Regions from separate parts of the Rahnella sp. BIGb0603 genome, predicted to be linked through region 1. Evidence: predicted binding sites of a transcription regulator. Region 1 holds the regulator's gene; each other region holds the start of a gene.
What was found. The regulator CRP, encoded in region 1, controls carbon source genes, mostly activating them, when cyclic AMP is high. The targets are predictions, from matches to a motif close to ATGTGANNNNNNTCACAT.
Positions count from the first base shown of each region.

Region 1 (6,889 bases):
CGCCACGAATCCGCCGAGCGTTCCGCCGGTATTGATAATCCCCATTGCGGCACCCATCACTTCCGGCGGCAGGCGTTTCATCGGCAGCGTAAACACCGTGACAAATGCCGCCATCAGGAAGATATAGCCGAGGAACAGGAACAGCCCGGCAGTCACCGCCGACCCGGAGGTGTAGACCAGCCAGATGCACAGCGCGCTGAGCAGTGCGCTGCAAAAAATCACTTTCGGCTCTTTGCCCTGCATATAACGGCCGACCAGCCAGCCGGTCGCGAGCGAGGAAATCCAGATCCCCATTCCGCCGGTGGCGACCACCAGCCCGGAAACGTCCAGCGACATTCCGCGCTGTTGAACCAGATATTTAGGCAGCCACGCCATCAGGCCGTAAGACGGAATGTTGATGCAGAAAATCGACACGAACAGCAGCACGACAATCGGATTTTTAAGCAGCTCACGGTAGCCGGTCGCTACGCCGTCACGGGCTTTTGCTTTCGGAGGGTTCGGCACAAAAATGATAATCGCAACGGCAATCGCAAACGCCAGCAGGCCGAGAATAGAGAAAGATCCGCGCCAGCCGAGCGTATCGAGTGCGTACACCGCAATCAGCGGCCCGGCTGTCATCGCCAGACCGGCGGATGACAGCAATACGGACTGCGCGAAAGTGCGCTGCCCGACATCAAAATTCGAGACCACCGCTTTGGCGCAGGAACACGGATAACCGGAATGCCCGACGCCGGAGAGAAAGCGAAACGTCACCAGCAAACCGAGGCCGAATCCCAGCAAACCGAAGCAGAGCGCGAATCCGCCTAGCAAAAACAGCGAGATAACAAGTACTTTTTTGTAGCCGAAGCGGTCATTCAGCCAGCCAGCGGGGATCTGAAACAGCGAATAGGCCAGGAAGAAAATGCCGGTGATGTAACCCAGCTGCTCTGGTTGCAGGTTAAATTCGCGCTCAATCGGCAGCAGCGCGAACCCCATCACCGTTTTGTCGATATACACCACCGCATAACCGACGAACAGCAGGAAGATCATCAGGGAACGACTTTTCATAGCGGATATCCCTTTTTGTTATCACCGCGTCAGAAGTTCTCACTGTCGGGCGAAAAGTAAAATGCGACATGCATCACGTAATCAACTGAATAACAACGCATTATTTATTCCAAATCTGAAGCTATCAGCTTTACAGGTTTGCCATAAGATGCAATTTTTGGGCGGGTGATGCTTTTTACTGATAGGGCTTTCAAGCGAGGCGACATGCGTTATTTACCGAAATTGCAGCAACTCAAGGTTTTCCAGCAGGTTATCCGCAGCGGCAGTATTCGCGGCGCGGCGCGGGCGATGAATCAGTCGCAGCCCGCGGTCAGCAGAACCTTGCGGGAACTGGAACAAACGCTTGAAACTCAGCTTATCGTGCGCGGCAATCAGGGCATGGCGCTGACGGAAACCGGCCGTGCCTTTGCGCAGCGCATGCAGTTTATTCTCGAAGAACTTGAACGCGCGGCGGATGAGATCCGGCAGATTAATCAGTATTCGCAGGGTTCGGTGGCTATCGGGTTTTCATCACTGCTGGCGCTGACGGTATTTCCGGCCCTCAGTGAAGCGTTCAAAACGCAATTTCCCCAGTCCAAACTGCTGATTAAAGAAGGCCAGCTTTCGACGCTGTTACCGGCGCTGCGTGAAGGGAAACTCGATTTTGCCGTCGGGACCGCCGGGCCGGGTTTTCCGCTGGAGGATTTGGTGCGTGAGCCGCTGTTTAGCGCCCCTTTTGGCGTGATTGCGCGGCAAGGCCATCCGCTGGCAGATGCCACCACGCTCGACGAATTGCAATGCGCGCGCTGGGTGTTGCCGGAAACGGATATGGGTTACTACCAGCAGATTCAGCTTTCGATGAACGGCTTTAACGCACCAGCCGGGGAAACGCCGGTAAGAACGGATTCGGTAGTGTGCGGGCTGAATATGGTGTTGCAGTCGGATTATCTGACGATTGTGGCGAAGGCCATGCGCGCGCCGTTCGGCTTACAGGACAGGCTTTGCCTGCTCAATATCGATACGCTGCCGGAAGCGGAATATTGCGTGCTCTATTCGCAGAAATCGCCGCTGACGTTTGCCGCGCGGCGATTTCTGGATTTACTGCGAAGTCAGTGCCAGTCGTACCACTGGTCGTGACTTATTCGGCGTTCACTACTTCAAAACTGTGGGTGATTGTCGCGGCTTTGCCCAGCATCAGGGAAACGGAGCAATATTTTTCCGCAGACAGGCTGACTGCGCGTTCCACAATTTTATCCGTCAGGTCTTTGCCGGTGACGATGAAATGCAGGTTGATGTGCGTGAACAGACGCGGTGCTTCTTCGCGGCGCTGAGACGTCAGTTTCACTTCGCAGTCACGCACGTCGTTGCGGCCTTTTTGCAAAATAGACACTACATCAATCGCGCTGCAACCGCCCGCCGACATCAGCAACATTTCCATCGGGCTCGGGGCTTTGTCGCCCGCATTACCATCCATTGTGATCTGATGGCCCGACGCTGACTCACCTAAAAACGTCAGCCCTTCTACCCATTTTACGCGTGCGTGCATGTGCTCTTCTCCCGGTGGATAAATTCGTCAAATTTTCCCCTCAGACTACCCTTTCACCCAAAAACTGGCAACGTAACCCGATCGCCATCATGCTGAAGCGAGACAACAGAAGACAGCATTGCAAACCTGTGTTACAAACAAAGCCGAAACATACTTTCCAGTAAATTGCGGTGACGGTTTTTGCGGTTTAAGAACAGAACCCACGGTGTTAACAGCAATAATCAGGCTGTTTCACTCCGACATCCGCTTGCAGCATTTCTGGGGAGTTATATGCTGAAAGGGCGCTTTTTAAAGTAAGTGCCGTACAGGGAACTCTGAGCCCTGTGATTTTGGGCAGCGATAACAACAGAGGATAATAGCAAATGGTTCTCGGCAAGCCACAAACAGACCCGACTCTCGAATGGTTCCTGTCTCACTGTCATATACATAAGTATCCTTCTAAAAGTACGCTGATTCACCAAGGTGAAAAAGCCGAAACGCTGTACTACATCGTGAAAGGGTCGGTTGCCGTCCTGATTAAAGATGAAGAAGGCAAAGAAATGATACTGTCATACCTTAACCAAGGTGACTTCATCGGCGAGCTGGGACTCTTCGAAGAAGGGCAGGAACGCAGTGCCTGGGTGCGTGCTAAAACTGCCTGCGAAGTGGCTGAAATTTCTTATAAAAAATTCCGCCAGCTGATTCAGGTAAACCCGGATATTCTGATGCGTCTTTCCGCGCAGATGGCAAACCGTCTGCAAGTGACGTCAGAGAAAGTCGGCAATCTTGCCTTCCTCGACGTAACAGGCCGTATCGCGCAAACTTTGCTTAATCTGGCTAAACAGCCTGATGCAATGACCCATCCGGACGGGATGCAAATCAAGATAACCCGTCAGGAAATCGGCCAAATCGTCGGTTGTTCACGTGAAACAGTCGGACGTATTCTCAAAATGCTGGAAGATCAAAGCCTGATCTCCGCACACGGTAAAACGATTGTCGTTTACGGCACACGTTAATCCCTCAGAAATTGGCGCGACAGCTAACTGTCGCGCCTTTTTTATGGGCTAAGCTTTACGCATGACGCTATGGCGAAGACTGTTCTATCATCCCGAAGTTAACTACGCGCTGCGCCAGACGCTGGTGTTGTGCCTGCCTGTTGGCATTTGCTGGCTTTTTGGCAATCTGCAAATGGGTCTGCTGTTCTCTCTGTGTCCCGCCTGCTGCAATGTCGCGGGTCTGGATACGCCACACAAACGCTTTTTCAAACGTCTGATGGTCGGCGGCACGCTTTTTGCCCTGAGCAGCATTCTGCTGCAAGTGATGCTGGAAAGCTGGCACATTCCCCTGCCGCTCATCATGCTGTCGCTGGCGTTACTGCTGGGCGTGACCGGTGAAATCAGCCCGCTGCATGCGCGTCTGTTGCCCGGTGCGCTGGTGGCGACCATCTTCACGCTGAGCATGGTGGGTCTGCGTCCGATGTGGCAAGCTCCGGCGCTGTTCGCCGCAGGCACCGCCTGGTACGGTATCTTTAACTGGGCGTGGTTTCGTATTTCAAAAGAACAACCGATGCGCGAAACCCTCAGCCAGCTCTATCTGCAACTGGCAGATTACTTCGAGGCGAAATACAGCCTGCTGACGCAACACACCGATCCTGAAACCGCGCTACCGCCACTGCTGGCGCGTCAGCAACAGGTTATCGATCTGATTGCCCTGCTTTATCAGCAACTGCACATGCTGCCGCAACACGGACATCATCATCACCATAAGCGACTGTTCCAGCGTTTTCAGGTCGCACTCGATTTGCAGGAACACATCACGGTGAGCCTGCATCAGCCGGAAGAAGTGCAAAAGCTGGTGGAAGAAAGCCACGCCGAAGCGGTTATACGACGTAATGCGCAGGTGATCTCCGCCCGTCTGCGGGTCATCGCTGATGACATTCTTTATCACCGTTTATCCGGGCGATTTACGATGGCCAACGAACTGGCCGCGCTGGAGAAAATCGCCGCGCGCAATCCGGAGAATCCGGTCGGTCAATTTTGCTATTACCATTTCAGCCGCATTGCGCGTTTATTGCGGACACAACGTCCGCTGTACCGACGCGATCTGATGAACACTCAGCCCCGCTTACCTTTCTGGCCGGCATTGAAAAGTTATCTTTCCTTTAAATCGGTCGCGCTGCGCAATGCTGCCCGGCTGGGCATCATCCTGGCGATTGGCAGCAGCCTTGGTCTGTTTTTCAATCTGCCCAAGCCCTACTGGATTTTGCTGACCATCATGCTGGTCAGCCAGAACGGCTATAACGCCACGCGCGTACGTATCCAGCATCGTGCGCTGGGGACGCTGGCCGGATTACTGATTGCATCCGGATTGCTGAAGCTGGAATTACCCGAAAGCACCACGTTGCTCTGCATGCTGCTGATTACTTTGTTGTCCTACACGGTTTTACGCAAAAACTACGGGCTGGCAATGGTAGGTATGACAGTGACAGCCGTGTATACCCTGCAACTGCTGGCGATGAATGGCGTACATTTTCTCGTACCACGGCTGATAGATACGCTGATCGGCTGTGCGCTGGCTTTCGGCGGCACCATCTGGTTGTGGCCGCAATGGCAAAGCGGTTTGCTGCGCCAGAATGCGCATCAGGCGCTGGAAACCTATCAGAACGCAATCCGGTTGCTGCTTGAGGAAAATCCGGATACCGCGAAACTCGCCTACACCCGAATGCAGGTCAATCAGGCGCATAATAAACTGTTCACCTCACTGAATCAGGCAATGCAGGAACCGGGCTTTAACTCGCATTATCTGGCGGATATGCGTCTGTGGGTGACGCACAGTCAGTTTATTGTCGAGCACATCAATGCGATGACTATTCTCGCCCGCGAGCACTACATGCTGCCGGAGAAACTGGCGACGGAGTATTTGCAGACCTGCGAAATCGCGCTGCAAAGCTGTCAGCAGCGGTTGCTTTACGACGGGCCCGGTGGTGAGAACACCTTGTTTAATGCGCCGGAGCTGCATCCGGATATGCCGCTGACCGAAATGGAACGCCACCTGCGGAGGGTGATATCGCATCTGAGTGTGATGCATACTATTTCGTCACTGGCGTGGAAGCAGAGACCACATCATGGGATCTGGTTAACGCGGCGGGCGTAATTTATAACTCCCTCCCCTGCGAAAGGGAGGGGTGGGGTATTAAGGTCGGCTTAATTGTCTGAGTTGCCCTCAAACCAACACCCCATCCCAGCCTTCCCCTCGTGAAAGGGGAAGGAGCAAAAGCAAAACCGTTCAGCCATTGCAGGATAGAAGTAAAACGTCGATCTCCCCTTCGCAAGGGGGGAGCAGTCAGCCTGTAACTTTTGCCACAGCTTTCTCAAAGCGCCCCATCCCTTCTTCAATATCCGCGAAGTCGATAACCAGTGATGGTGCAAACCGGATCACATTCGGGCCCGCCACCAGCATCATCAACCCGAACTCAGCGGCGGCGGCATGAAACTCTCCGGCGCGGTTTTTGAAGGCATCCGACAGCTCGGCGCCAATCAGCAACCCCTGGCCGCGGAATTCGCTAAAGACAGAATATTTCTGGTTGATGGCATCCAGCGCGCTGATGAATTTCTCGCGGCGTTCATTGATACCGGCCAGCACGTCTGGCGTATTGATAATATCCAGTGCGGCTTCGGCGACGGCACAGGCCAGCGGGTTACCGCCGTAGGTGGTGCCATGTTTGCCCGGCTCCATCACCGATGCAACGTCTTCCGTTGCCAGCATGGCGCTGACAGGGAAACCGCCGCCCAGCGCTTTGGCTGTGGTCAGAATGTCCGGCGTCACGCCGTAATGCATGTAGCTGAACAACTTACCGCTACGCCCCATACCGCTTTGCACTTCATCGAGCACCAGCAGTGCCTGATGTTTGTCGCAAAGTTCACGCAGCCCTTGCAGGAATTCTTTGGTGGCCGGTGTCACCCCGCCTTCGCCCTGAACGGGTTCGACCACAATTGCGCAGGTATGGTCGTCGATCACCGCTTTTACCGCGTCCAGATCGTTGAAGGGCACATGTACGATGTCAGCAGGTTTCGGGCCGAAGCCGTCGGAATATTTCGGCTGTCCGCCGACTGAAACGGTAAACAACGTGCGGCCATGGAAAGCGTTATGGAAAGCGATGATCTTACTTTTGTACGGGCTGTGGCGGTGGGAAGCATAATAGCGCGCAAGTTTGAATGCGGCCTCATTAGCTTCAGCGCCGGAGTTGGCAAAAAATACGCGGTCGGCAAAAGTGGCGTCGATCAACTTCTGAGCCAGTCGCAGAGCGGGTTCGTTGGTAAATACGTTACTGACATGCCA
Region 1 is NZ_JANUEX010000009.1:26,040-32,928, forward strand. Features, by position in the region: gene M2403_RS20650 (MFS transporter) at 1-1,047, opposite strand, end outside; gene M2403_RS20655 (LysR substrate-binding domain-containing protein) at 1,252-2,163, shown strand; gene M2403_RS20660 (OsmC family protein) at 2,165-2,572, opposite strand; gene crp (cAMP-activated global transcriptional regulator CRP) at 2,935-3,567, shown strand; gene M2403_RS20670 (YccS/YhfK family putative transporter) at 3,629-5,704, shown strand; gene M2403_RS20675 (aspartate aminotransferase family protein) at 5,894-6,889, opposite strand, start outside.

Region 2 (6,889 bases), on a different contig from region 1:
GGGCTGCATTCGGCTGTTCGTATCAACCTGAACGCTGACCTGCGTCTGATATTCGTAACCTTCGCGCAGGCCGGACGCTTCCAGCACGCGGCTGAGCACCACTTCGCCCCAGTTCCCCTGCGTTTTATTATCGCCTTTCAGCGCTTTGGTGAGGTTCACCGCTTCACGCGCCATCTCAACGTTCAGTTGTTGCAGGTTACGGATTTCGTGCGCCAGCGTGTGACGTTCACGGGCTTCCTGACCAAAACTGTCCTGCACCTGACGGCGGAAACCATCAAGCTGCTCGCGCAACGGCAGCAGAAGTTTATCCAGGCTTTGCTTGTTCTGTTCGTCGGCCCGGCGACCATTTTGTTCAAAAATACGGTTAGCCAGATTTTCAAACTGGCTGCTCAGGCGCTGTTCGCTGTTGATCAGCAGGCGCTGTTTGTCTTCTGCCGCCATGCGCGTTTCGTCCAGCCGCGTAGAAACCTCGCGCAGCTCGGCTTCCTGAGCGCTGTTAATTTCACGCTGGGCACGTAATTCCTGGTTCAGCTGCTCGCATTCATTTTGCCAGTGAGCCAGCAATTGCAATTTCTCCTGGCTGGCTGCCGCCGCGCTGTGCAATTTGCGCAGCTCAAGTTCCGCTTCACGCATTTGCTGCTGAACGGCTTGTCGCTCATTTTTGTGCGCGTCATTTTCCGCCTTCATTTGCTCCAGCGAATGCTCCAGCAACCGGCGCTGTGTTTCGTACTCCGCCTGCTGCCGCTGTTGCCGCAAACTGGCGACCAGCCAGCCGAATAACAGGCCGATTAGCCCTGCGCCCAGGGCGTACAAAATACTGATATCCACGCGCATTCCTTCTTAAAATCACTTGCGGTCACGGTAATAGCAGGCTGTATGGATGTCCAGTCTATTTTCAGGGGCATGACGCCTTTGCGAGACGTCTTCCAAAAAGGAATTTCTCCCGCCCGCGCCGCTTGAAGACTTCAGCGATGCAGCGCAGGATTCAGAACCAGCGGCTCAGCCATTGGATGCCAAAAGCGCCCGGCGCCAGAATGCCGAATGCCCAGATCAGTGCGGAGGTCACGTTGGCAATCTGGAAATATTTCTTTGGCATGCCACATATCCCCGCTACCAGCGGCACTACGGCGCGCAACGGACCAAAAAAGCGGCCGATAAACGCGCCCGGCATGCCCCATTTTTCAAAGAATGCATGCCCGCGGATCAGCATTTGCGGATGGCGGGAGAACGGCCAGAAGTTGCCCACTCTGTCCTGAAAATGGTTGCCGACCCAATAAGAAAGCCAGTCGCCGAAGAAAGCACCCGCCGCGGCAGCGGCCCAGATGGGCCAGAAAGGAATACCGGTTTCGCCAATCAGCGCTCCCAGCCCTAATAAGATAAACGTCGCAGGAAGCAACAAGGAAAGAAATGCCAGAGACTCACCAAAAGCCAGAAAGAAGACGATGGGCGCAGCCCACACCTGATGTGCGCGAATAAAGGTCGTTGTGTAATCCAGAATGTCGTGAACAGTCAAAAAGCAGTTCCTTTTGTCAGCGGTTTTGTGCCAGCGGCTTTTTATCAGCAGTTTTTTATCAGCAGATAAATAGCCGGATTGATAAATTATTCCAGACACTTTACTAACACGACCTTAACAGATCTGATTATCGGGACAAAAAAATGGGCCGCCAGAGGCAGCCCACAGATGTGATGTGTTTGTTTTAGTATTTTTTAGATCAGGCGACGAGCGGCTTCTACAACGATTTTCACCGCGTGGCTTTCGGTCTTTTTCATCGTTTCCGCGTCAGGAATTTCCTGCTGCGTGCGGTTTACGATAACACCGGCAACCATACCTGCGCGCAGGCCCTGGCTTGCACACATGGTCAACAGTGTGGCGGATTCCATCTCATAGTTCATCACGCCCATTTCCTGCCATTCTTTCATCGATTCTTTGAAGCGACGAACAACGCGGCCAGAGAAGGTGTCGTAACGTTCCTGACCCGGATAGAAGGTGTCAGAAGACGCGGTTACGCCGATGTGCGTTGCAGCGCCAACAGATTCTGCCGCCGCGACCAGCGCCGTGGTACAGGCGAAATCGGCGACAGCCGGGAATTCCATCGGTGCAAAGTGCAGGCTCGCGCCATCAAGACGAACAGCAGCCGTTGTGACCAGAACATCGCCCACATTGATGTGCGGCTGAATAGCGCCGGTCGTACCTACGCGCAGGAAAGTCCGGATGCCCAGCTGTGCCAGCTCTTCCACCGCGATGGACGTAGACGGGCCGCCGATACCGGTTGAACAAACGATCACAGATTTGCCGTCAAGCTCAGCACGCCATGAGGTAAATTCGCGATGAGAAGCCAGACGCACCGGGTTCTCCATCAGTTTGGCAATTTTCTCCACGCGTTCCGGGTCGCCGGGAACAATCGCCAGCGTGGCACCGTTTAAATCTTTTTTGGCCAGGCCAAGATGGAAAACTTCAGGCTGAGACATAACAAACTCCTCTGTATGTAAGGTCATTTATTGGCAGGAGGAACACCCGGCAACTGTACTGAACATTGTGACGTTATTTCGTGACGGCAGTCACTATGATGTAACAACAAGAATCACGCATACATTTAATTTGTGACATAAATCACAAATTAAATGTATTACGCCGAAATTTTAACCAGACTGATACTTTGCAGGATGAAGTATTTTCCCGAACGGAAAAATAAAAGCAGGCGTTGCCATATCACTGATGAATGACGCCGCCTGCCAGTGAGGCTGATAAAAATTCAAGTCAGGCCGGAACCGCTCCGGCTGCCGCACTACGCGACCAGACGCGATGTTTAGCCATTTCTTTCAGGAACTCTTTCAGCAATTTTCCTTCCGCCTTTTCGCCCTCGATAATCCCGTCCTCCGGTACGTCATCCGTCAGCCCAAGCAGCGGTTTAAAGCGACGGGCGTCTCCGCTCAGCCCGATAACTTTCAAATGTTTATAGGCTTCAAGCACATAATGACGGGAATCGCCGTTCATCAGCAAAGCATCAATGTGGCCGTGAGGCACAATAACAGCGTCCACGGTAATCGACGGCGAACCGGCAAACGTGGCGTCTACTGGCAATGCCGAACCATCATCGGCAATTACATTTCCCAAATGGCTGGCCAGAAGTTTGGGATGAACACCGGCAGCCTGTAACGCCTGCAAGGTTTCCAGCACATCAGCCGCGTTGACGCCTTCGCCCAGCAGCACGGCCACCTGACGCCCTTTTATCGTCCCTTTTCCGCTGGCGTACAAACTCAGTGATGGATCGGCTTCCAGACCATTAACCGGTTTCGGAGGCTTAACCTTTCTTGTCTGCGCGGAAAGTGTGATGCCCAGATTTTTCGCGACGATGGCCGCCAGAGTCTGGTCAACGTGCGCCAGCAAATCCACCACGCGTTCGCGAATATACGGCCGAACCACTTTGGACAACTCAAAGGAGAATGCTCCGGCGATATGATCCTGCTCCACTGGCGTCTGACTCAGCCAGAACAGGCGCGGATGCGCATAGTATTCTGCGAAGGATTCACTTCGCTGCCGAATTTTTTCAGCATCAATACGCTCAGGGTAACTTTCAAATCCGCCTCCGGACGCAGCCGGTGGCGTTTCTCGCGGCCAGTTATTGTTGATGGAATTCGGCTCGTAATTCGCCGGATTGGTATCTACATCCTGCCGGTGCATCCCGTCACGCTGGAAGTTATGGTACGGACAGGTTGGCCGGTTAATCGGGATTTCATGGAAATTCGGCCCGCCCAGACGGCTGATTTGCGTATCGGTGTAAGAGAACAAACGCCCCTGCAACAGCGGATCATTTGTAAAATCAATGCCGGGCACAACATGTCCCGGATGGAAAGCGACCTGCTCGGTTTCCGCGAAATAGTTGTCCGGATTACGGTTGAGCACCATTTTCCCGACAAGCTCCACCGGCACCAGTTTTTCAGGGATCAGCTTGGTAGGGTCGAGCAAATCGAAATCAAACTTGAATTCGTCTTCTTCCGGGATCAGCTGAACGCCCAGTTCATATTCGGGATAATCGCCGGCTTCGATGGCCTCCCACAAATCGCGCCGGTGGAAATCGGCATCTTTTCCCGCCAGTTTCTGTGCCTCGTCCCACAACAGAGAAGCCTTACCCGCCAGCGGTTTCCAGTGAAAACGGACAAACGTCGCTTTCCCTTTGGCATTCACAAAGCGGAAAGTGTGGATCCCGAAACCTTCCATCGTGCGGTAACTGCGCGGAATGCCCCGGTCAGACATCGCCCAAAAAACGTTATGCAGCGTTTCGGGCTGGAGGGAAACATAGTCCCAGAAGGAGTCATGCGCGCTGGCACCTTGCGGAATTTCGTTGTGCGGCTCGGGTTTTACGGCGTGGACAAAATCAGGAAATTTATGGGCATCCTGAATGAAGAAGACCGGCGTGTTATTACCGACCAGATCATAAATCCCTTCATCGGTATAAAACTTGGTGGCCCAGCCGCGAATATCACGAACCGTATCTGCAGACCCTTTCGAGCCCTGCACCGTCGAGAAACGCACAAAGACCGGCGTTATCTTTTTCGGGTCGGAGAGGAAACTGGCTTTCGTTAGCGCTTTCAGGCTGCGGTAAGGCTGGAAATAACCGTGCGCGGCGGCACCGCGCGCATGAACGATACGTTCAGGTATCCGCTCATGGTCAAAATGGGTAATTTTCTCGCGGAGGATGAAATCTTCCAGCAGCGTCGGCCCACGGCTGCCTGCTTTCAGCGAGTTCTGGTCATCAGCAATTTTGGTGCCCTGATTGGTTGTCAGCGGCTGCTTCTCGCCATTTTTTCGATGTCGCTCCAGCGCATCGAGTTTGGCGTTGGTGTTCTCCGGGCTTTTGGCACTGCCGGAGGCGGTCGGTTCTTTGCCGGGCGGCGTGGGTTGCGGTGAAGCCTGATAAGCGCTGTCGGATGGCGCGAGATTGCCCAGGCCCGGCTGAGAAGATTGACTGCCTGTGGCAGGGGCTCGGCTTACCGATTTTGACTCACTTTTCTTGGTCGTTTTAGACGGTGATTTCGACATTGAACATGACTCCTCATGAAAGATTCGGACGTTCTATGGTTCTTCCCTGACATATTTCCTGCATAACTTTTAAGTATAGAACATCTGTTCTGCCTTGCTGTTCCAGCTTTCCGGCTATAGTTTTAATCCATAGAGCCAGATTTCCGTATGGACACTTGCATGGAGACCACGATGAAAAAAGAAGAAGAATTACTGACACTGAAACAGGCTCCGACCAGCTTTGCCCCTGCCGTGACACCGGTTGCCAGCACGACTATTCATACCGACACCGACGGGCTTCACGCGGGTCAGACGACCATTCCTTCGCAGGGTGAAGATCTTCCCGCCTATCTCGCCCGGCCGGAAAACTTCTCCGGAAAATTACCAATCATTCTGGTGGTTCAGGAGATTTTTGGCGTTCACGAACATATTCAGGATGTCTGCCGCCGGCTGGCAAAACAAGGATATCTGGCTATCGCGCCTGAGCTGTATTTCCGTCAGGGCGATCCACGCAATTACACCGAAATCAGCGAGCTGTTCGAAAAACTGGTCAGCAAAGTGCCGGATCAGCAGGTACTTTCCGATCTCGACCACACCGCGCATTGGGCATCGCAGCACGGCGGGGATATTTCCAAACTCGGGATTACCGGTTTCTGCTGGGGCGGCCGGATCGCCTGGCTGTATGCGGCGCACAACCCTCAACTGAAAGCGGGCGTGGCGTGGTACGGAAAACTGGTCGGCAACAAAACACTGACCAGCCCGACCAACCCGGTTGACCGTGCCGCCGCGCTTGATGCGCCGGTGTTAGGTTTGTACGGTGGTCAGGACACCGGCATTCCGCTGGATACAGTCGAAACTATGCGGCAGGCTATTCGCGCGGCCAATGCGACGGCGGAAATCGTAGTGTATCCGGATGCCGGCCATGCGTTTAATGCAGATTACCGCCCGAGTTATCATGCCGAAGCCGCCGCCGATGGCTGGCAGCGTATGCTGGATTTCTTTGCACAGTATGGGGTGAAATAAAAAACACGGTGTGAAGTAAACAATCAAAAGTGAAACAAATAAAAAACCCGGCCGGTTTTCCTGTCGGGTTTTTTGTTGGATTTCAGAAGGTTATAACGACAACTTCCCGAAGGCGCCCTGCCAGTCCTGTTCAAATTTCTCGACGGCTGCCTGCACCGCAGGCACGCTGATGAACTGCTCCGCCACGTCCACCGGCATGGTGACCGACTGACATCCCGCCAGCAAACAAGCCAGCACCTGACGCGGCGTTTTAAAGCTGGCGGCCAGCACTTTGGCGTGCGGTGCATGAAGCGACAGCAATTGCTGAAGCTCAGTCACCATCGCAATGCCGTCGCCGCCCTGCGCGTCCAGCCGGTTAACATACGGCGCGACATATTCTGCCCCGGCCAGTGCCGAAAGCAGCCCCTGACCTGCGCCATACACGGCGGTTCCCAGCGTTGGAATTTTTCGGGTACGCAGGATTTTAATGGCTGCCAGCCCTTCCGCCGTGACCGGAACTTTCACCACCAGCCCAGGAACGCGTGAATGAAGCAATTCGGCTTCTTCAACCATTTGTTCAGCCTGATTTGCCAGCACCTGCGCAAACAGTTTTCCTTCTCCGCCTAAAGCATCACGCAGCGCGGGCAAAACTTCCCATAATGACGTCCGGGCTTTTGCCACAATGCTCGGATTCGTCGTCACGCCCTGCAACGGCAAAATACGGGATAAACGTTTTACTGCGCTGATATCAGCCGTATCCAGATAAAGTTCCATACCCTCTCCTGTCAGAGTTCAAGTTCTTGTTTGAGCAGTGCTTCTATCTGCGCTGCTGTCGTTGAATTCATCAGCGCGTCGCGGAAACTGTCG
Region 2 is NZ_JANUEX010000012.1:18,451-25,339, forward strand. Features, by position in the region: gene rmuC (DNA recombination protein RmuC) at 1-828, opposite strand, end outside; gene M2403_RS23325 (DedA family protein) at 986-1,513, opposite strand; gene udp (uridine phosphorylase) at 1,708-2,469, opposite strand; gene katE (catalase HPII) at 2,759-5,041, opposite strand; gene M2403_RS23340 (dienelactone hydrolase family protein) at 5,213-6,043, shown strand; gene fsa (fructose-6-phosphate aldolase) at 6,134-6,796, opposite strand; gene ptsP (phosphoenolpyruvate--protein phosphotransferase) at 6,808-6,889, opposite strand, start outside.
Region 2: udp (uridine phosphorylase) is a predicted target of CRP. The motif match lies at 2,600-2,617, and genes of this name have one in related genera.

Region 3 (6,889 bases), on a different contig from region 1:
CCGCCTTCCGCCACACCCAGCGCAAAACGCAGGAACAGCAGCTGATACTGGTTAGTGATAAAGCCGGTCAGAATGGAGATCACCGCCCATGCAATCAGCGAGCAGGCGATGAATTTACGGCCGCTGCCGTGTACCGCCAGGCTTCCGCCGGGCACCTGTAAAAACAGATACCCGATGAAGAAGATACCGGCAGCCAGACCGGCCATTGATGCGGTGATACCTAATTCGGCATCCATTCCGCCGGGCATGGCAAAACTAATATTGACCCTGTCCATGAAGGAAATAATACAGGCGATAAGTATTGGGGCTATTACACGTAACCAGCGGGCCTTAGGAATTTTATTATTCATCGTCTTTCCTCTGTGTGCTTGTATCCGGCGATGACCTAATAAAAGCATTTTGAGGAAAGTATTTCGTGACAGGTGTCACGTTGAATTATGTTAAGAAAAGGTGTTACCTGCAACGTGATCCTGCACCGTAGTTGGCATGCAGGATGACAGGAAGGAAATAGCAGAAAAGGGCACGTTAAATCGTGCCACCGAGGGAAATCCGGTAGTGCAAATCGACACGCTCAATGGTCGGCAGTTTTTTGATTTTTTTAAGCAATATTTCGGCGACAACCTTGCCCATTTCAAAGCGCGGAGTAATAACGCTGGCCAGCAACGGCGTGGTCGCCAGCCCGATATCCAGCCCGTGAAAACCTGAAATCGCCATGTCCTGCGGGACGCGGATGCCCAGTTTCAGACATTCCTGTAACACACCGACGGCAATATCGTCGTTGGTACACAAAATTGCATTGGTGTGCGGATACAGCTGGCGCGCCATCGATAACATTCCGGCGCCGATAGACACCGATGAAACCTTATTCGGGGTGATATGCACCGGCGTCAGCCCGCGTTCAGTCATTGCCTGGCTGTAGCCCTGATAGCGTTTCTGGTCACGCGCGTCTGACATCGAACCGAAATACACCGCATGCTCCTTGCCGCTGGCGAGCAGCGTATTCGCCATGTCATATCCGGCTTGCTGATTATCAAAACCTACCGCAATACGGCCATTCTGATCGTCGAGATCCATCACCTGAGCGACAGGAATTTCAGCCGCATTCAGATACTTATCGGCTTTGAGCGTATGCACGGAATCCGTGAGGATCAGCCCTGCCAGCTGATAACCGAGCAGGTTGATAATGTGCTCTTCTTCGCGGTCCTTGCTGTAATCATAATTCACCACCAGCGTCTGGTAGCCCTGCGCGGACGTCACGGACTCAATACCGGCCAGCAAATCGGAGAAAATCTGATTGTTAAAAGAGGGCACCAGAATGCCGATGCGCGGCGCTTTGGCCGGTCCGCGGGCTTCTTCCAGCGGATAACCGACTTCTTCCATGACTTTGGTGATGCGTTCGCGGGTTTCAGGAGAGACTTTTTCCGGCGTGCGCAGAAAACGGCTGACCGTCATCTTGGTAACATCCGCCAGTTGGGCGATGTCCTGTAATGTCACGCGCTGGTTTCTCATGCGGGTTTCCCTGATTATTTCCCAAAATATACCCGATTATTGAAACAGAAAGCGCCGGAGATTGTTATCAAAATGATGATGATCACATCGGGAGTAACAGGGTTTTTTAACATCCTCCAAGGTGATCTGCATCACAGTTTGGCCGCCGGTAAACCGTTGTAGTGGGGCTAACTTTTCATAAGCAGCTTTTTAATAAGGCCAACGTCATGACAAATCTCTTCTCCCTGGATAATAAAAAGATTCTGGTCACCGGTTCTACGCGCGGTCTGGGTTTCCTGCTGGCGAAAGGGCTGGCGCAGCACGGGGCGGAAATTATCGTCAACGGCACGCAGCAGGAATCGACACAAAAGGCCGCTGAAGCGCTGCGTGCGGAAGGGTTTATCGCACACGCTGTGTCATTTGATGTCACGAACAGCCAGGCAGTGAATCAGGCGATTGACCATATCGAAAAGGCCATTGGCCCGATTGATGTGCTGGTGAATAACGCGGGGATCCAGCGTCGCCACAAATTTACCGATTTCCCGGAAAAAGACTGGGACGACGTGATTGCGGTGAATCAGAAGTCTGTTTTCCTGGTGTCGCAGGCAGTTGCGCGTTACATGATCCAGCGTGAGCGCGGCAAGATCATCAATATCGGTTCGATGCAAAGTGAGCTGGGCCGCGACACCATTACGCCGTACGCTGCCTCCAAAGGTGCGGTGAAAATGCTGACGCGCGGGATGTGCGTCGAACTGGCGCGCTACAATATTCAGGTGAACGGCATTGCGCCGGGCTATTTCAAAACCGACATGACGCAGGCGCTGGTCGATAACAAAGAGTTTTCCGAATGGCTGTGCAAACGCACGCCAGCCGCGCGCTGGGGCAACCCGGAAGAGCTGGTCGGCGGTGCGGTTTATCTGTCATCCAGGGCGTCAGATTTCGTGAATGGTCATTTACTCTTTATCGATGGCGGCATGCTGGCCGCCGTTTAGTATAGGAAAATTATGAGCAAAATCGCACTGGTCACCGGCGGTGGCAGCGGTATCGGGCTGAGCGCTGCGAAATCGCTGGCGGGTATTGGGTTTACGGTCATTCTGGCGGGGCGCAATACGGAAAAACTGGCGCAGGCCGTGGCACAGTTTGCACCGGGACAAGCGGTGGCGCGTCAGCTGGATGTCACCAGCCCGCAGTCGGTCGCCGCGCTGTTTGCAGATATTCAGGAAACCTTCGGGCGGCTGGATTTATTGTTTAATAACGCCGGGAATAACGTGAAAGATGTGCCCATTGATGAGCTTGCGGTGGAAGACTGGCTTTCGGTGATCAACACTAATCTGACCGGCGCATTTTTGTGTACGCAGGCGGCGGTCAAACTGATGAAACAGCAGTCTCCGCAGGGTGGCCGCATTATCAATAACGGCTCTGTTTCGGCGCTGTCGCCGCGTCCGAATTCCGCGCCATATACCGCCAGCAAACACGCCATTACCGGGCTGACCAAATCCACGGCACTTGATGGCCGCGCATTCAATATTGCGTGCGGACAGATTGACGTCGGCAACGCCGCAACGGATATGGGCAATAAAGCGCTGGCAGGCAGGATGCAGGCCGACGGGCATATTGCCGAAGAGCCGGTCATTGCGGTGGAGCGCGTCGGTGAAGCCGTGGCTTTTATGGCCGGATTGCCGCCGGGCACCAACGTTCTGACCATGACGGTGATGGCCAGCGCGATGCCGCTGGTCGGACGGGGGTAACGCTTTTCGCATTCAAAAAAAACGGCCCGAATCGGGCCGTTTTGCATTTCATCTTTCGTGATTATGCTTTTCTGACTTTACGCTTTCTGCCGAGCCAGAAAATCAGCACCAGCAGAATGATCACGCCGATGATCATCGCCGGCGCCATGAAAGGTTGCAGTTTTGCCAGAAGTGTCACCGGGCCGCCTGCGCGTAATACCGCCACATCCTGCGCGCTGACCTGAACGCCTGCGTTGCCGTAGTTTTTCAACACATAGTTGGAGATATCCGCAATCTGCTGATCGTCGAGCTGACCGACGTACGAACCCACGCCAAATTTTGGCATCAGAACATGATGGTCGCCCACCTGGCGATCGACGCCGTAAAGAATGGCGGAAATCAGGTTAGACGCATTTCCGAGGCCGGTCGCGGTGTTGTTAAACAGCGACGGATACGCCTGATTTTTGCTGCCTGAGCCGTCCGGCTGGTGGCAGCTGGCGCAATACCCGCTGAACAATGCCGCGCCGTTGTCGATGGTTTTATTCGCGTTAAACGGATGTGCGCCGCGCAGGCCGTCTTCCACATTTACCGGCTTACCGAAGGTGTCTGCCGCCTGTGTATCGCGCGGATCGCGAACCGGCGTGCTGTTTTTCAGGTAGTAGGCAATTGCGTTCAGATCGGTGTCAGACATGTATTGCAGACTGTTTTGCACCGCCTCCGCCATACCGCCCGCGGCCTGATTTTTCCCGGCGGTCCGGCCTGTTTTCAGGTATTCCACCAGCTGAGCCTGCGACCAGTTGCCAATGCCGCTGACCGGATCAGAACTGATGTTCGGCGCGTACCACGGGCCGACCATGCCGCCCGCCAGCGGTTTATCCGTCACCGAACCCATCATCAGATTACGCGGCGTATGGCACGTGTCGCAGTGTCCGGCACCGTTCACCAGATACGCACCCCGGTTCCATTGCTCACTTTTGGTCGGATCCGGCTTAAACGGCGTGCTGTCGAGATACATCAGATTCCAGCCCGCCATCGCAATACGCATGTTAAACGGGAACGGCAGGGCAGTTTCAGTATTCGGCTGTTCGACCGGTTTCACACCTTGCTGGAAATAAACATACAGCGCGTGCATATCGGCATCGCTCATATGGCTGTAAGAGGTGTACGGCATGGCCGGATACAGATTTGCACCGTCCGGACGCACACCTTCGCGCACAGCGCGGGTGAACTGTTCTTCGGTGTAATTCCCGATACCAAACTGCTTCGACGGCGTGATGTTGGTGGTGTAAATCGTGCCCATCGGCGAATGGATTTCATATCCGCCCGCGAACGGCTTTCCACCCTCAGGTGCCGTATGACAAGCCTGACAGTCTGCGGCCGTCGCGACTTCCTGGCCCTGGCGGACGAGTTCTGCCTCGTTGTCCTGTGCAACGGCAAAACCGCTCAGGGACGCAGTTAACAGGCAGGCGGTGAGAAGTTTTTTCATGCTGCACCTGCCAGTTTTTTCGACATATCGTCTGCGGCTTTCAGCGCCAGCGCAGCCATGGTTAGCGTACTGTTCACTACGCTGGACGACGGGATTGCGCCGCCACCCGGTAACCACAGGTTGGCATGATCGTGAGTCCGGCAATCGCCGTTCACCACGGAATCCTTCGGATCGTTGCCCATAATCGTGCCACCCATGATGTGGTTGTTGGCGTTCAGGCTGGTGGTGATGTTGAATTCTTCCGCCATAAACAGCGAGCCGATGTGCTCAAGTTGTTTATGCGCCGCTTCCGCGCCTTTACGCACGTAATCGCCGACGTCGTAATGAATATCCGGGCAGGGTAAACCGTGCGGATCTTTACGGGTTTTGCTCAGCGTCAGGCGGTTATCCGGATCCGGCAACGGCTCCAGGCTGATGGACAAGTCCACGCCGAAGATAGAACGGCGGCGGATTTCTTCGTCCAGCTCCTGACCCACCAGCCCCATCTGCAACGCTTTGGACGTTGCCGGGATCACGCGGCTGATGTTGTTGAGGATCATTTTGTTGGCGGAATAATCTTTGCGGAAATCACCGTCGCGCGGGCCGACCAGACAGCTGCTTTGCGCCGGGCCACGGCCAATCCACAGCGGTTCTTTAGCGATGAACGTACAGTGGAAACCGGAGTGGTCCATCATGTTACGGCCCACGTGATCAGAGGAGTTGGCGATGCCGTTCGGGTTTTTGTCGTTGGCTGCCATCAGCAGCAGACGCGGAGTCTCGATGCCGTTACAAGCCAGCGCGAACACTTTGCCGGTCGCTTTGTGGGATTTTTTCTGATTATCCAGCCAGTGAACCGCCGTCACATTGTTATTTTCGTCGGTATCAATCTTGTAAACCACGGCCTCGGCCAGCACCACGGCGCCTTTGTTTTCGGCGCGTTCGACGTGTGCGATACCGTTGTACATCGCACCTATCGGGCAGATCGGCTGACAGTTATTATTGCCGCAACAGGTCGGGCGGCCATTCCACGGACGGGTGCTGCGTCCTTGCGGGATTGGCACCGAGCGGTAACCGTGCGGGTTCACAATCTCGGCAAAACGCGTATCGCCATAGCCGTAAGGAACCTGTTCCATCGGGTAAGGCTTGCTGCGTTCAGAAGGGGATTGCAGTTCAGGATCGTTCGGGCCTGCAACGCCGATCTCTTCTTCTGCGCGGCAGTAATAAGGTTCGAGCTCGTCATACGAAATCGGCCAGTCGCGGCCCACGCCGTACAGCGTTTTCATTTTGAAATCGTTCGGGACGTGACGCCAGCAGGACGCCGCCCAGTGCCAGGTCGTGCCGCCTACGGTGCGCAGATAGCCTTGTTTAAAGCTGCCCGCACTGGGTCCGGTCAGATGAACGTAGTTATTTTCCGGGAAATACAGCGGGGCCGGGGCATTTTCTGACTGCGGGTACAGTCCCTGGAAATCTGAACCTGCACGGTTTTCAAAAGGCATATTGCGCCAGTTTTCGACGGCCTGCGCACGTTCGATGCGTAAACCGGCTTCCAGCACCAGAACGGAATAACCTTCGCTGACCAGTTGATCGGCAATCATGCCGCCCACGACGCCGGAACCGACAACAATCACATCAGCAGACGCATCGCCGTCTGCGGTAAATACGGGTTTTTTCATCAGGCTTTGCTCACATCAGATTCAGAAATACGGGTAAAACGATCGGCGTTCATGGACTCAGGCATCGCGGCATCAGGCGGCGCGGCGGTGAAGTACAGCGGGCCGTTACCGCAGTAGGTCGGCACAATCAGGCCGTCGCTCACCGGGCGATACATCAGCGCATCTTTATATGAAATCAAAATGGAATCGGTTCCATGTCCGACCGTGCCGGTATACCAGGCTGTGACGATGCTCGTCACCAGTTCGCCCAGACCGTTCTGCTGCGCGGCTTTCTGCAAATCTTTCGCAGCCTGCCCCGGTTTAACCAGTGCATGCAGTTTGCTGACCTGAGCCGGGAAGTCAGGCTGAGAGCGGAAGAAGGCATTGAAAATCTGGGCTGAAGTTCCTTCACTGATATTTTTATGCTCGGTGATGGCCTGTGATACCAGATAGAACTGGCCGAAGATGACCGGCGACTGCGTGGCTGTTTCTTTCTCCGCCTGGCTCAGGAAGGGAAAGCCGATAAGGGTTGTTGCGACCATCGCGGAGGTCAGCCC
Region 3 is NZ_JANUEX010000003.1:527,711-534,599, forward strand. Features, by position in the region: gene M2403_RS10830 (MFS transporter) at 1-350, opposite strand, end outside; gene M2403_RS10835 (LacI family DNA-binding transcriptional regulator) at 526-1,509, opposite strand; gene idnO (gluconate 5-dehydrogenase) at 1,716-2,480, shown strand; gene M2403_RS10845 (SDR family oxidoreductase) at 2,493-3,236, shown strand; gene M2403_RS10850 (cytochrome c) at 3,298-4,701, opposite strand; gene M2403_RS10855 (GMC family oxidoreductase) at 4,698-6,353, opposite strand; gene M2403_RS10860 (sorbitol dehydrogenase family protein) at 6,353-6,889, opposite strand, start outside.
Region 3: idnO (gluconate 5-dehydrogenase) is a predicted target of CRP. The motif match lies at 1,580-1,597, and genes of this name have one in related genera.